Regions from separate parts of the Lactobacillus sp. ESL0230 genome, predicted to be linked through region 2. Evidence: riboswitches for the same ligand, from Rfam matches in the RefSeq annotation. Region 2 holds a riboswitch; each other region holds the start of a gene.

Region 1 (3,285 bases), on a different contig from region 2:
CGGACTAGAAAGGCAAGGGCAAAGTGAAGGAAAAAAAGTTGATGTCATAACTTTTGAACGCGGTAATCCAAAAATAGTTCACCATGTTCAAGATAATCGTTATTTAGCGGCAGAAACATCATTAACTCTAAATAAACACTGGGGAAATGCTAAAAATGATCTCAACTATATCTCAGCTAAGCAATTAATTGAACAAATATGCCATACACGCAAAGTTGGCGCAAATTTATTAATTAATGTTGGACCAGAATTTGATGGTTCATTGAATGTTCATTGCCAATCATTACTTGAAATTGTAAGTCATTGGATGAAAATAAATCACGAAGCAATTTACGGTACTGCTAATTATGAATACCCAACATATCCTTCAACATCAAACATTCATGATTTTATCAAAGGTCGTTATCTCTTCGTTGATAATCTTGGTAATATTGGTAATAGTAATGTTATTTTAGGCGGTGAAAAAGCTCGTCAACTTGTTTTTAATAATTGGCCAAATAATCAAAAAATTAGTCATATTGTTTGGTTAGATAATAATAAAAAATTAAGCTTTAAACAAAACTATACTCAAAAATCACTAGAGATTTCAGCTGATGGATTTGAATATGGAACTAATTTAATTGAACGAGTTGCCAAAATTTATTATAAATAATGCACATATTTTATTTCCACTGCTCTTTTGCGTAAGCCATTTGCCAAAACTGTAATTCGTAGTAGCTACTGCGAATAAAAGCTGTTTGCATCATTTGACGATCAGTTGCGGTGGCTTGACTAGCCAAAATATTTATTAATTGCAAAATATGTGTCACATTGACCTTATACCAGTCACTATCATAAGTATCTATCCATGTTTGATAGAGTGCTACGGGTGAGCCAACTTCAGCTAATTTTTGCCCAATTTCTTGATACAACCAATAACAAGGAACAATTGCAGCGATTGCTGGGGCAAAGCCATCACGTTCGAGTGTCAGATACATATGATTGACATAATTATACGCCGTAGGCGCAACCGCTGTTTGTCTAATTTCCATTGGAGTAATTTTTAATTCCGTAAAAAAATCACTGCGGACAGACCATTCGCAAGCCTTAAGATCTGCTTCACTCTGCAATAAAAATTGTTTGATTTGCGGATTACCTGCTTGTTCAGCTAATAGATGATGGAACTTACTAAATTCAACTAAATAATATCGATCCTGCAGTAAATAAAACCGAAATTTTGTTAACGGTAGTTGGCCACTTTGTAATTCTGTAATGAAAGGATGCACCAGACTTTTTTGCCATATATTTTGTGCTACTTTATGCAATTGCTGCGTGAAACTCATTAATTTGCCTCTTTTCTACTTTATTAATTTTATTCTTATTTTATGCCTATTTTTAATTGTATTAAACAGAAAAAATCATTATAATAGAAAGCGATAACACGAGGGGAGCCCCCATCGCGGCTGAGATGGAACTACGTTCTAGACCCTTTGAACCTGTAAGCTAATTCTTGCGTAGGAACGTGTCAATAACCGTTAAGCTTTGACACATGATAGTGTCAAAGCTTTTTATTTACGCAAGTAGGCTAGTGCAATTGTTGGAGGTTGAAATGAAGTTAAATATTCTCAATGAATTACGAGAAAAAAATCCGGTTGTTTTAAATGCTGCTAATTTTGTCACCGTTCAAGATGTTGCTAATAGTTTAAATGCTATTGGTGCTTCACCAATTATGAGTAAGGAAATTGCCGAAGCCGAAGAAATGGTTAAGATGGCTTCAAGCGTTACCCTTAATCTCGGCACCTTAACCCAGTTGCAAATTGCCCAAATGAAAAAAATAGGCGCTTTAGCTACCCAAGATAAAAAGCCTATCGTATTTGACCCTGTCGCTGTAGGAGCGGTTAATTATCGTCTGCAAACAGCGCAGGACCTCCTCCACAGATTTCCAGTTAGCATAATCCGTGGTAATGCTGGCGAAATTGCAGCTTTAGGGGGTTTTGAATGGAATGCCCGAGGAATTGATGCCGGTTCGGGTTCAGGTAATCTTGACCAAATCACCCAAAAAACGGCTCAAAAATTGGACTGTGTTGTTATTGCTAGTGGTGCAACAGACACAATCAGCAATGGCAAGAAGATTGCACATGTTTACAACGGCACCCCGCTATTTCAAGCCCATGTTGGCTCAGGTGATGTACTATCTAGTATTGTGGCAGCTTTTGCATCAGTTGGGGCTGATCCATTTGAAGCAGCTCAAACTGCCACCTTGGTATTTGCAGCTACTGGCGAATTACTAGCTAAAGACCATCCAAAAATTGGCCCTGGCACGTTCGGTATGCATCTGATAGACTACTTGGCTAAAGTTCAAGTTGCCGATATTGAAAAAATAGCAAAATTTGACTAAAGGACGGCTTTTTATGACTGAAAAAATTAATTCTTTCCCCCAAGTATTAACAATCGCTGGAACCGATTCTGGTGGTGGTGCTGGTATTATGGCCGATCTTAAGACTTTTCAAATGCAAAAAGTTTTTGGTACAGCAGTGGTGGTAGCTGTTACCGCACAAAATACCCTTGGTGTACAAGACTCTTTTTTAATACCATTAGAACTAATTGACGCACAATTTACTTCACTTGCCGCTGATTTTAAGATCCGTGCCTGCAAAACAGGAATGCTTGGCGATGCAGCTCACGTGCATCAAGTTGCTCTTAACCTAAAAAAGTATGATTTTGGTCCCATTACAATTGATCCCGTAATGGTAGCTAAAGGCGGTGCACCCCTGCTAAGTAAGGATGCTGTTAAAACTGTCAAAGAGGAACTTTTACCACTTGCAGATTTAGTAACACCCAACTTGCCCGAAGCTGAAGTACTGACGGGAATTAAGGCAAGCAGCGAAAAACAGTATCCCGCATTAGCTCATGCCTTACAAGAGATGGGTGTGAAAAATATTCTAATCAAAGGTGGTCATGCTGAAAATGAACTAGTACGCGACTATGCCCTCTTAGCCGATGGTACCGATTTTTGGATTAGCAGTCCACGTACCCACACCAAAAGAACTCATGGCACCGGTGACACTTTAGCTGCAACAATTACAGCTCAGCTCGCTCACGGTCAAACTTTAAGTGCTGCAATTAAACTTGGTAAACAATACGTAGCCAAAGCTATCGCAGAAACCATCCAAGTTGGCCATGGTCACGGACCACTTAATCATTGGGTAAAAATAAACTAGGAGAAATTATGCAAAAATTTGATTCCACACAGTTAACCGCATATTTTGTCTGTGGAACACAAGACCTGCCCGCAAACAAAAGTCT
Region 2 (3,285 bases):
TCTTGGGTTAACTGTTTGCCTAATTTGACGCACATTTCGTGAATATCATCTTCGGTAAACAACTTATGATCAATAATACTGTTAATATTGTCGTTTTTCGGCATTTATTTACCTTTCACTTTAAACAATTTAAATTTCTAATAAAGTCGATTATATCATTTTCTAGATGAAATAGTAGATAGTTTTAATTTTTTTGTCTATACAAGGTTTTTATTTAAAAATGAAGTTTAATTTAAATTGTAGTTTTCTTAATATAAATTTTGCTACAATTAAGAATAATAGTAAAAAATGAAAGGCTAAAAAATGAAAAAAGAAGAAGAAATTAAAATGCTTAAAGCCTTTGCAGATGCAAACGCAACCTCTGGCTTTGAAGAAGAATTTGTTAAATTGTTTACAGAAACTGTGAAGAGTTACGCTGATATTAAAATTGATGGTATGTTGAATGTTTATGCAGCTAAAAAGCAAAATAAAGCTCACCGTCCAATAATCCAGCTTGATGCACATTCAGATGCTGTTGGCTTTATTACACAGGCTGTAAGGCCTAATGGCTTAATCAAATTTGTTCCACTTGGTGGCTGGGTTAAATACAATATTCCAGCTTTACGTGTCAAAATTAGAAATCGTGATGGTGAGTATATTCCAGGAGTAGTGGCAACTAAACCGCCTCATTTTATGACTGAAGCAGAGCGTAACAATGTTCCAGATGTTGCTGACATGTCGATTGATGTTGGTTCAAGCTCACGCGAAGAAACTATTAATGATTACAAAATTGACACTGGCTGTCCAATTTTCGTTGATGTAAAATGCGAATATAATGATAAGACAGGTTTGTTTTTTGGTAAAGATTTTGATGATCGCTTTGGTGCAGCCGCAATGGCGGATGTTCTTGAAGAATTAAAAGATGAACAAACAAACTTTAATATCGTTGCTGCTCTTTCAAGTCAAGAAGAGGTTGGGTTACGAGGTGCGTATGTAACAGCTAGGGAAGTTAAACCCGATTTGGCGATTGTACTAGAATCATGTCCAGCTGATGATACTTTTACCCCTGACTGGTTATCTCAAACTGGTCTTAAAAGAGGACCGATGCTACGTGACATGGATACCTCATTCTTACCTAATCCTAAATTTCAACAGTATGCCTGCGATGTAGCTGATAAAAATCATATTCCTTATACGCGCTCAGTTCGTACTGGTGGGGGACAAGATGGAGCCGCTATTTACTATGAAAATGGTGCACCTACTATTGTGATTGGTATACCTGTACGATATGAACATTCACCATATTGCTTCAGTGCATACCATGATTTTAAGGCTGCAGTTGATTTAGCAGTGGCAATTATTCGTGACATGACTGAGGAAAAGCTTGCTAGTTTTAGTAATTTTTAAATACTTAATAAAATAAAATCGTGTAAGCAAAGGCTACACGATTATGCTATAATACAGAAGAAGTCACTAGGGGTGCATATAGCTGAGAAATACCCTCTGAACCTGAACGGGATAATTCCTGCGTTAGGGAAGTGTAACAGAGTAAATTACTAAGTACTCCTAATGACTTAATAGTTATTTAGGAGTATTTTTATGTTTACAAGATCATCAAAGTGGAATACTAAATCAATTATTTTAGTTGCTTTAATCGGAATAATTATGGGTGTGATTTACACTTATGGCTTCAATTGGGCCTATAATTTAATTAAAATGACCTTGATTCCAACAGGCTTTGCACCGGTAGTTGATACAGTTTTTACAGGTTTGTGGCTCATGGCTGCGCCTTTAGCAATATATTTTGTGCCAACTGCTGGGTCTGGTACTATTGGTGAATTATTAGCGGCAGTTGTTGAAATGGCGATTGGGGGACAATGGGGAGCAACGACTATTATATCTGGTATTCTACAGGGGGCATTAAATGAAATTGGCTTTTTCCCTAAAAAAGAACGCTATCAGAAATTTTCTTGGGCAAGTGTGATAACAGGAGCAATTTTTGCTGGCTTGGGCTGCTTTATTTTGTCATATGTGCTTTATGGTTGGTCAAAATTTAGTCTTGTACTACAAATAACAATGTTTATTACTAACTTGATTTCAGCTGTTGTTTTTGATGGTATTTTAGTTAAATTAATTATTAATATGTTTGAACGTGCTGTAAAGCCAAAAATAAGTTAATTAGAGTAAAATAGTTGCAACTTATCCTGTCCAAAGGTTGATAGCAGATAAAACAGTTAGCGGCTATTTTTGTTTTGGTTGAAATTTGGCTCTAGCTCGAGTAAATTTTTTGATAAAAAGAATAATTCGGATATATTAGATATAGATAAGGGGAATTATGGTAAAAGATATTACGAACTGGCGCTCATTAGGCGGTTATGTCGGTGCAAATGGGAAAAAAGTAAAAGAAAATATGCTTTTTCGGTGTGGACAGTTATTTGATTTATCTTTAGAGCAAAAGGAGGCCGTCCGAAATAAATATCAAATTAAGCAATTAATAGATTTTCGTGGTGCTGATGAACGAAAAGAATATCCAAATTATATTTGGAATGGATTAACTTATATTACGATAGATGTTCTAGCAGATGCTGCTACTAACCAAGCTAGTCTTGATGAAATTATTTCTGCTAATGGGGATGTTGCAGGTAATATGCTAATTACATACAAGCAACTAGCTTTAACAAATTCTGCGCGTGAGGGATATCAACAATTTTTGCTGACTCTAGTTGACAATCCCGTACCAACAGCTTTCCATTGCTTTGCGGGAAAAGATCGCACTGGTGTTGCAGCAGCGTTAATTTTAAAGTGTTTGGGTGTTGGTAATCATGATATTTTTACTGATTATTTAAAGACAATTGAAGCAAGAAGCAAAGCTAATAACGAAATTTTAAATCTTTTAAAAGGACAGTTAGATGTAGTTCAACTTGAAAGTGTAAAGGCAGCACTAACTGTACAGCCTTCGTATTTAGAATGCTATTTTAAAACAATTGAGCAGAATTATGGGGATTTTGATAATTACTTGGTAAATGGGTTGAAGTTGCCAACTAATTTTAAGGAAAAAATGCAAGGTACTTATTTGGAATAATTAATGAATAATCATCAAATAACTTAGTAGCAAAAAGGACTGATCTCGAACATAAAGGAGAATCAGCCCTTTTTATTTAGAACAGAATGTACTTTGGTTGTCAACATATCAATAGCAACATCATTAGTGCCACCTTCTGGAATAATGATGTCAGCATAACGTTTAGTGGGTTCAATAAATTGATGATACATCGGCTTAACTGTGTCAAGATACTGTTCAATTAC
Region 3 (3,285 bases), on a different contig from region 2:
CTCAGTTAATAATTAATAAAGCGCCCTAATTTTGGGTTCGCATCATCTATATGGCTATTTTTTATTTAATTGAAAGTAAGTAGTGCAAGGTTAACAAATAATAGAATAATACCGCTATATATCCAATCACTTATTTTTATTGGAATTGCCACGATCGTTGTCCGTGGCGCATCTTCAACATAGCCATGTGACTCCATTGCTTGGGCTAAATTTTCGGCTGAATTGAGGGCAATTAAGATTGCTTTGAAGTAGAGTGTAGGTGACCAAAAACTTAAATAAACTCCCCGCATCATTGCAGCGGTTTGGACTTTTTTAATTGCTTGTTTCATTTGGGGAACAAGATTAAGTGCTGCTAAAATGCCATATGCGAATTTACTTGGTAGATGAAAATTTTGTTCAAAGCAACGAGCAAATTCTGTGGTCGTAGTTCCAATAAAAACGCAGTAGATGGTCAGAGTGTAGACATAAATTCTACTAGCTAAACAAAGAGCGTTCTGTAAATTGGGTTCAGGTGTAAACCAGTACAGCGTAGCAAAGATGGTCGTTGCTGCTACTAATGGTAAAAGTAATGTTAAAAGTAAATTTTTGATTTTGACATGATTAAAAAGTAAATAAACTACTGCTATTCCAATAATGATTAAATTTGTAGGTAAGCTGGTTGTCAATGATATCTCTAAAGAAACTGTTACTGCTAAAAAGAACTTAAAACCAGGATTCAATGCGAGCACCTCATTTCGTTACATAGGTTAATTGTTGGTTTTTAAAAACAAGATGATAATCACACCACTCCGCAATGTTAGTAAGGTCGTGGGTAATAATTACTAATGTTTGCCCTTGTCGAGCTTGGTTCTCCTTTAATAAATTTATGATTTGTTTAGCAGAATGATCATCTAAGCCACTTAGCGGTTCATCAAGTAAGAGCACAGCTTGACTAGCAATGATCATCAATAAAATTTGCAATTTCTTTTGTTGACCACCAGAAAGGGAATAGACAGCTTGATCTAAGGTTTGATCTAATTCCAAGGCAATTAAAGCTTTATTAATTTCTGGGTCAGTAAAGAAATGGTTGTTAGGACTTTTTTTACTCAAGTTAAGCTCATCTGCAACTGAAATATTAATAAATTGGTCACTAGCTTTTTGGAAAACTTGCCCAACTTGCCGCAAATATTTACGCGCGGATAGTTGGCTAATTTCATGGTCATAATAAGTCAAGCTACCATCGTAGGATAACATTTTACTAAGGGCATTAAAAAGTGAAGTTTTACCAATGCCATTAGCTCCCGTAATGAGGGTGGTTTTACCAGCCATAATTTGTAAGTGCTTTTGGTTTAAAAGTAATCGATTTTCACTAATTTTTGTATTAGTTAAAGTAAAACAGGGTTGCTCACTTTGAGGGAGAGCAAAATGATAATTTTTTTTATCTTTATTTTTTTGCAATAAGTTATCTTTGGCTGCTGCACTTAGCTTAGTGATTACTTTTTTTTGAAATTGAAATATATTGTCACAAATATTTTGATAATTGCTTAAAAGATGATCACTAATGAGAATAGTTTTCCCTTGTTTTTTTAAAGCTGCTAATTTGTTAATTAAAAAGTGCCGAGTATCTGGGTCACAACTGGCAAATGGCTCATCAAGTAAATAAAGATCTACATCCATTGCTACTAGAACAGCTAGTGCGACTCGTTGCTGTTCACCACCAGACATTGTATTAATTTTTTGATCAAGTAGATGGTCAATCTGGGTAAATTTAACGGCCAATTTAAGACGCTGGGCATATTGTTCACGGTCAACTTGGAGGTTTTCTAAAGCGAAGATAATTTCTTCTCGCGGAGTAGACATTGTAAATTGTTCACTAGCATTTTGGAACAGCATCGCAGCTCGTAAGCCATTTAAATCAACTTCCCCAGTGAGTTGACCAGCATATTTGGGATAAAGTGCTGCAAGTATTTTTAGTAGGGTAGATTTGCCGCAGCCTGAAGGTCCTACTAATAATGAAAATTCTTTTGTAGGTATGGTTAAACTAAGGTTATCTAAAATTTTATTCTGCAGGTCATATGTAAAAGTTAAATTTTTAATAGTAATCAATTTTATTTCCTAAGTATAAAAAAAGTCATCATGGCTTCATACCAGATGACGTAAAATTCAAGTGATTTTCCCTTCGTTGGCATTATCCATGCAGGTTCAGTGGGTATGTTCTCAGCCTTATCGGCACCCCAAGATTAGTGTCATTATACCTAAAAGATGGTTTGCTGTCTATCTTGATCATGATATTAAAGTAAACTTTTTTGCTTTAAAAATTTATAAGTAACAAATCTTTTGATATATAATTAAAGTATAATATAAAATCATTGAGAAGGTGAAGGTATGACAGCAGCTAGGCTGGAACAATATTTAGCGAGTGTTTTACAAGCAATAAGTACTGATACAAATGAGGTATGTCTCAAACCAGTTAATAGCACTTTTGATCTATTTACGATTTATCTTGAAAATCATAATACTGGTCTACATCGCTATCAAACTGCTCGTCAAACTATTATTTTTATGGTGGCAGGAACAATAAACATAAAAATCAATGGAAAAAATATTCGTTTAGCAACAGGAAATAGCGTTTTTTTAGAACCAAAATGTGAATATGATGTTCCTAGGCAAACTAAAGAAGATATAATCGTTAAATTTGAATTTACTAATCATTTAAATTTTCTCAATGCTATAGCTAAATTTAATGATGACGAGCAGAAAATAGTTAGCCAAATAAAGTTATCTCTTAAGACGGAGCGGTTGTTATATTTAAAAAATTCAAAATTAGCCAAACCCACCCAACTGATGAGAAGAATCGTTGATGAATATTTAAACCAAAATTTGTTTACTAGTGAAATGATTAGTGCAGAATTAATGATGGCATTTTTAACAACGATTAGAAATCAAAAGCTATCAGCTCTACCACTGGTTAACTATGAATTTGCTGAGACAACTCTAGATCAATATATTGATGAAAACTTTGCTCATATTACTTTGGAACAAACTGCAAAGCATTTTGGTTTAAATCCTAATTATTTTTCAACTTTAGTTAAGCAAAAAACTGGAAAAAGTTTTGTTGAGCATGTTGATGAAAGACGTATGCAGGAAGCACGTACCTTACTAGCACGCCCCGATATTTCGGTTAGAGATATTATTTCTCAAGTAGGATATAGTGGTAAATCTTTTTTTTATAAAAAATTTAACGAGTATTATCATGAAACGCCAGTTCAAATGCGGACAGAATTATTTAGACAAGCAAATATCAAC

The links. A riboswitch is a leader RNA that binds a small molecule or an ion and turns the genes downstream of it on or off. The one in region 2 is predicted to bind thiamine pyrophosphate.
Region 1: it holds a riboswitch for thiamine pyrophosphate, as region 2 does, so the genes downstream of both, thiM (hydroxyethylthiazole kinase) here and F5ESL0230_RS01870 (ECF transporter S component) in region 2, are expected to answer to the same signal.
Region 3: it holds a riboswitch for thiamine pyrophosphate, as region 2 does, so the genes downstream of both, F5ESL0230_RS00480 (ATP-binding cassette domain-containing protein) here and F5ESL0230_RS01870 (ECF transporter S component) in region 2, are expected to answer to the same signal.

What each region holds. Positions count from the first base shown of each region.
Region 1 is NZ_REHI01000008.1:286,611-289,895, forward strand. Features, by position in the region: gene F5ESL0230_RS07855 (alpha-L-fucosidase) at 1-652, shown strand, start outside; gene tenA (thiaminase II) at 663-1,322, opposite strand; TPP riboswitch at 1,414-1,517, shown strand; gene thiM (hydroxyethylthiazole kinase) at 1,589-2,377, shown strand; gene thiD (bifunctional hydroxymethylpyrimidine kinase/phosphomethylpyrimidine kinase) at 2,391-3,200, shown strand; gene thiE (thiamine phosphate synthase) at 3,206-3,285, shown strand, end outside.
Region 2 is NZ_REHI01000006.1:18,108-21,392, forward strand. Features, by position in the region: gene hpt (hypoxanthine phosphoribosyltransferase) at 1-104, opposite strand, end outside; gene F5ESL0230_RS01865 (M42 family metallopeptidase) at 304-1,386, shown strand; TPP riboswitch at 1,445-1,533, shown strand; gene F5ESL0230_RS01870 (ECF transporter S component) at 1,579-2,157, shown strand; gene F5ESL0230_RS01875 (tyrosine-protein phosphatase) at 2,315-3,061, shown strand; gene udk (uridine kinase) at 3,124-3,285, opposite strand, start outside.
Region 3 is NZ_REHI01000003.1:28,914-32,198, forward strand. Features, by position in the region: gene F5ESL0230_RS00475 (energy-coupling factor transporter transmembrane protein EcfT) at 66-719, opposite strand; gene F5ESL0230_RS00480 (ATP-binding cassette domain-containing protein) at 730-2,085, opposite strand; TPP riboswitch at 2,137-2,226, opposite strand; gene F5ESL0230_RS00485 (helix-turn-helix transcriptional regulator) at 2,365-3,285, shown strand, end outside.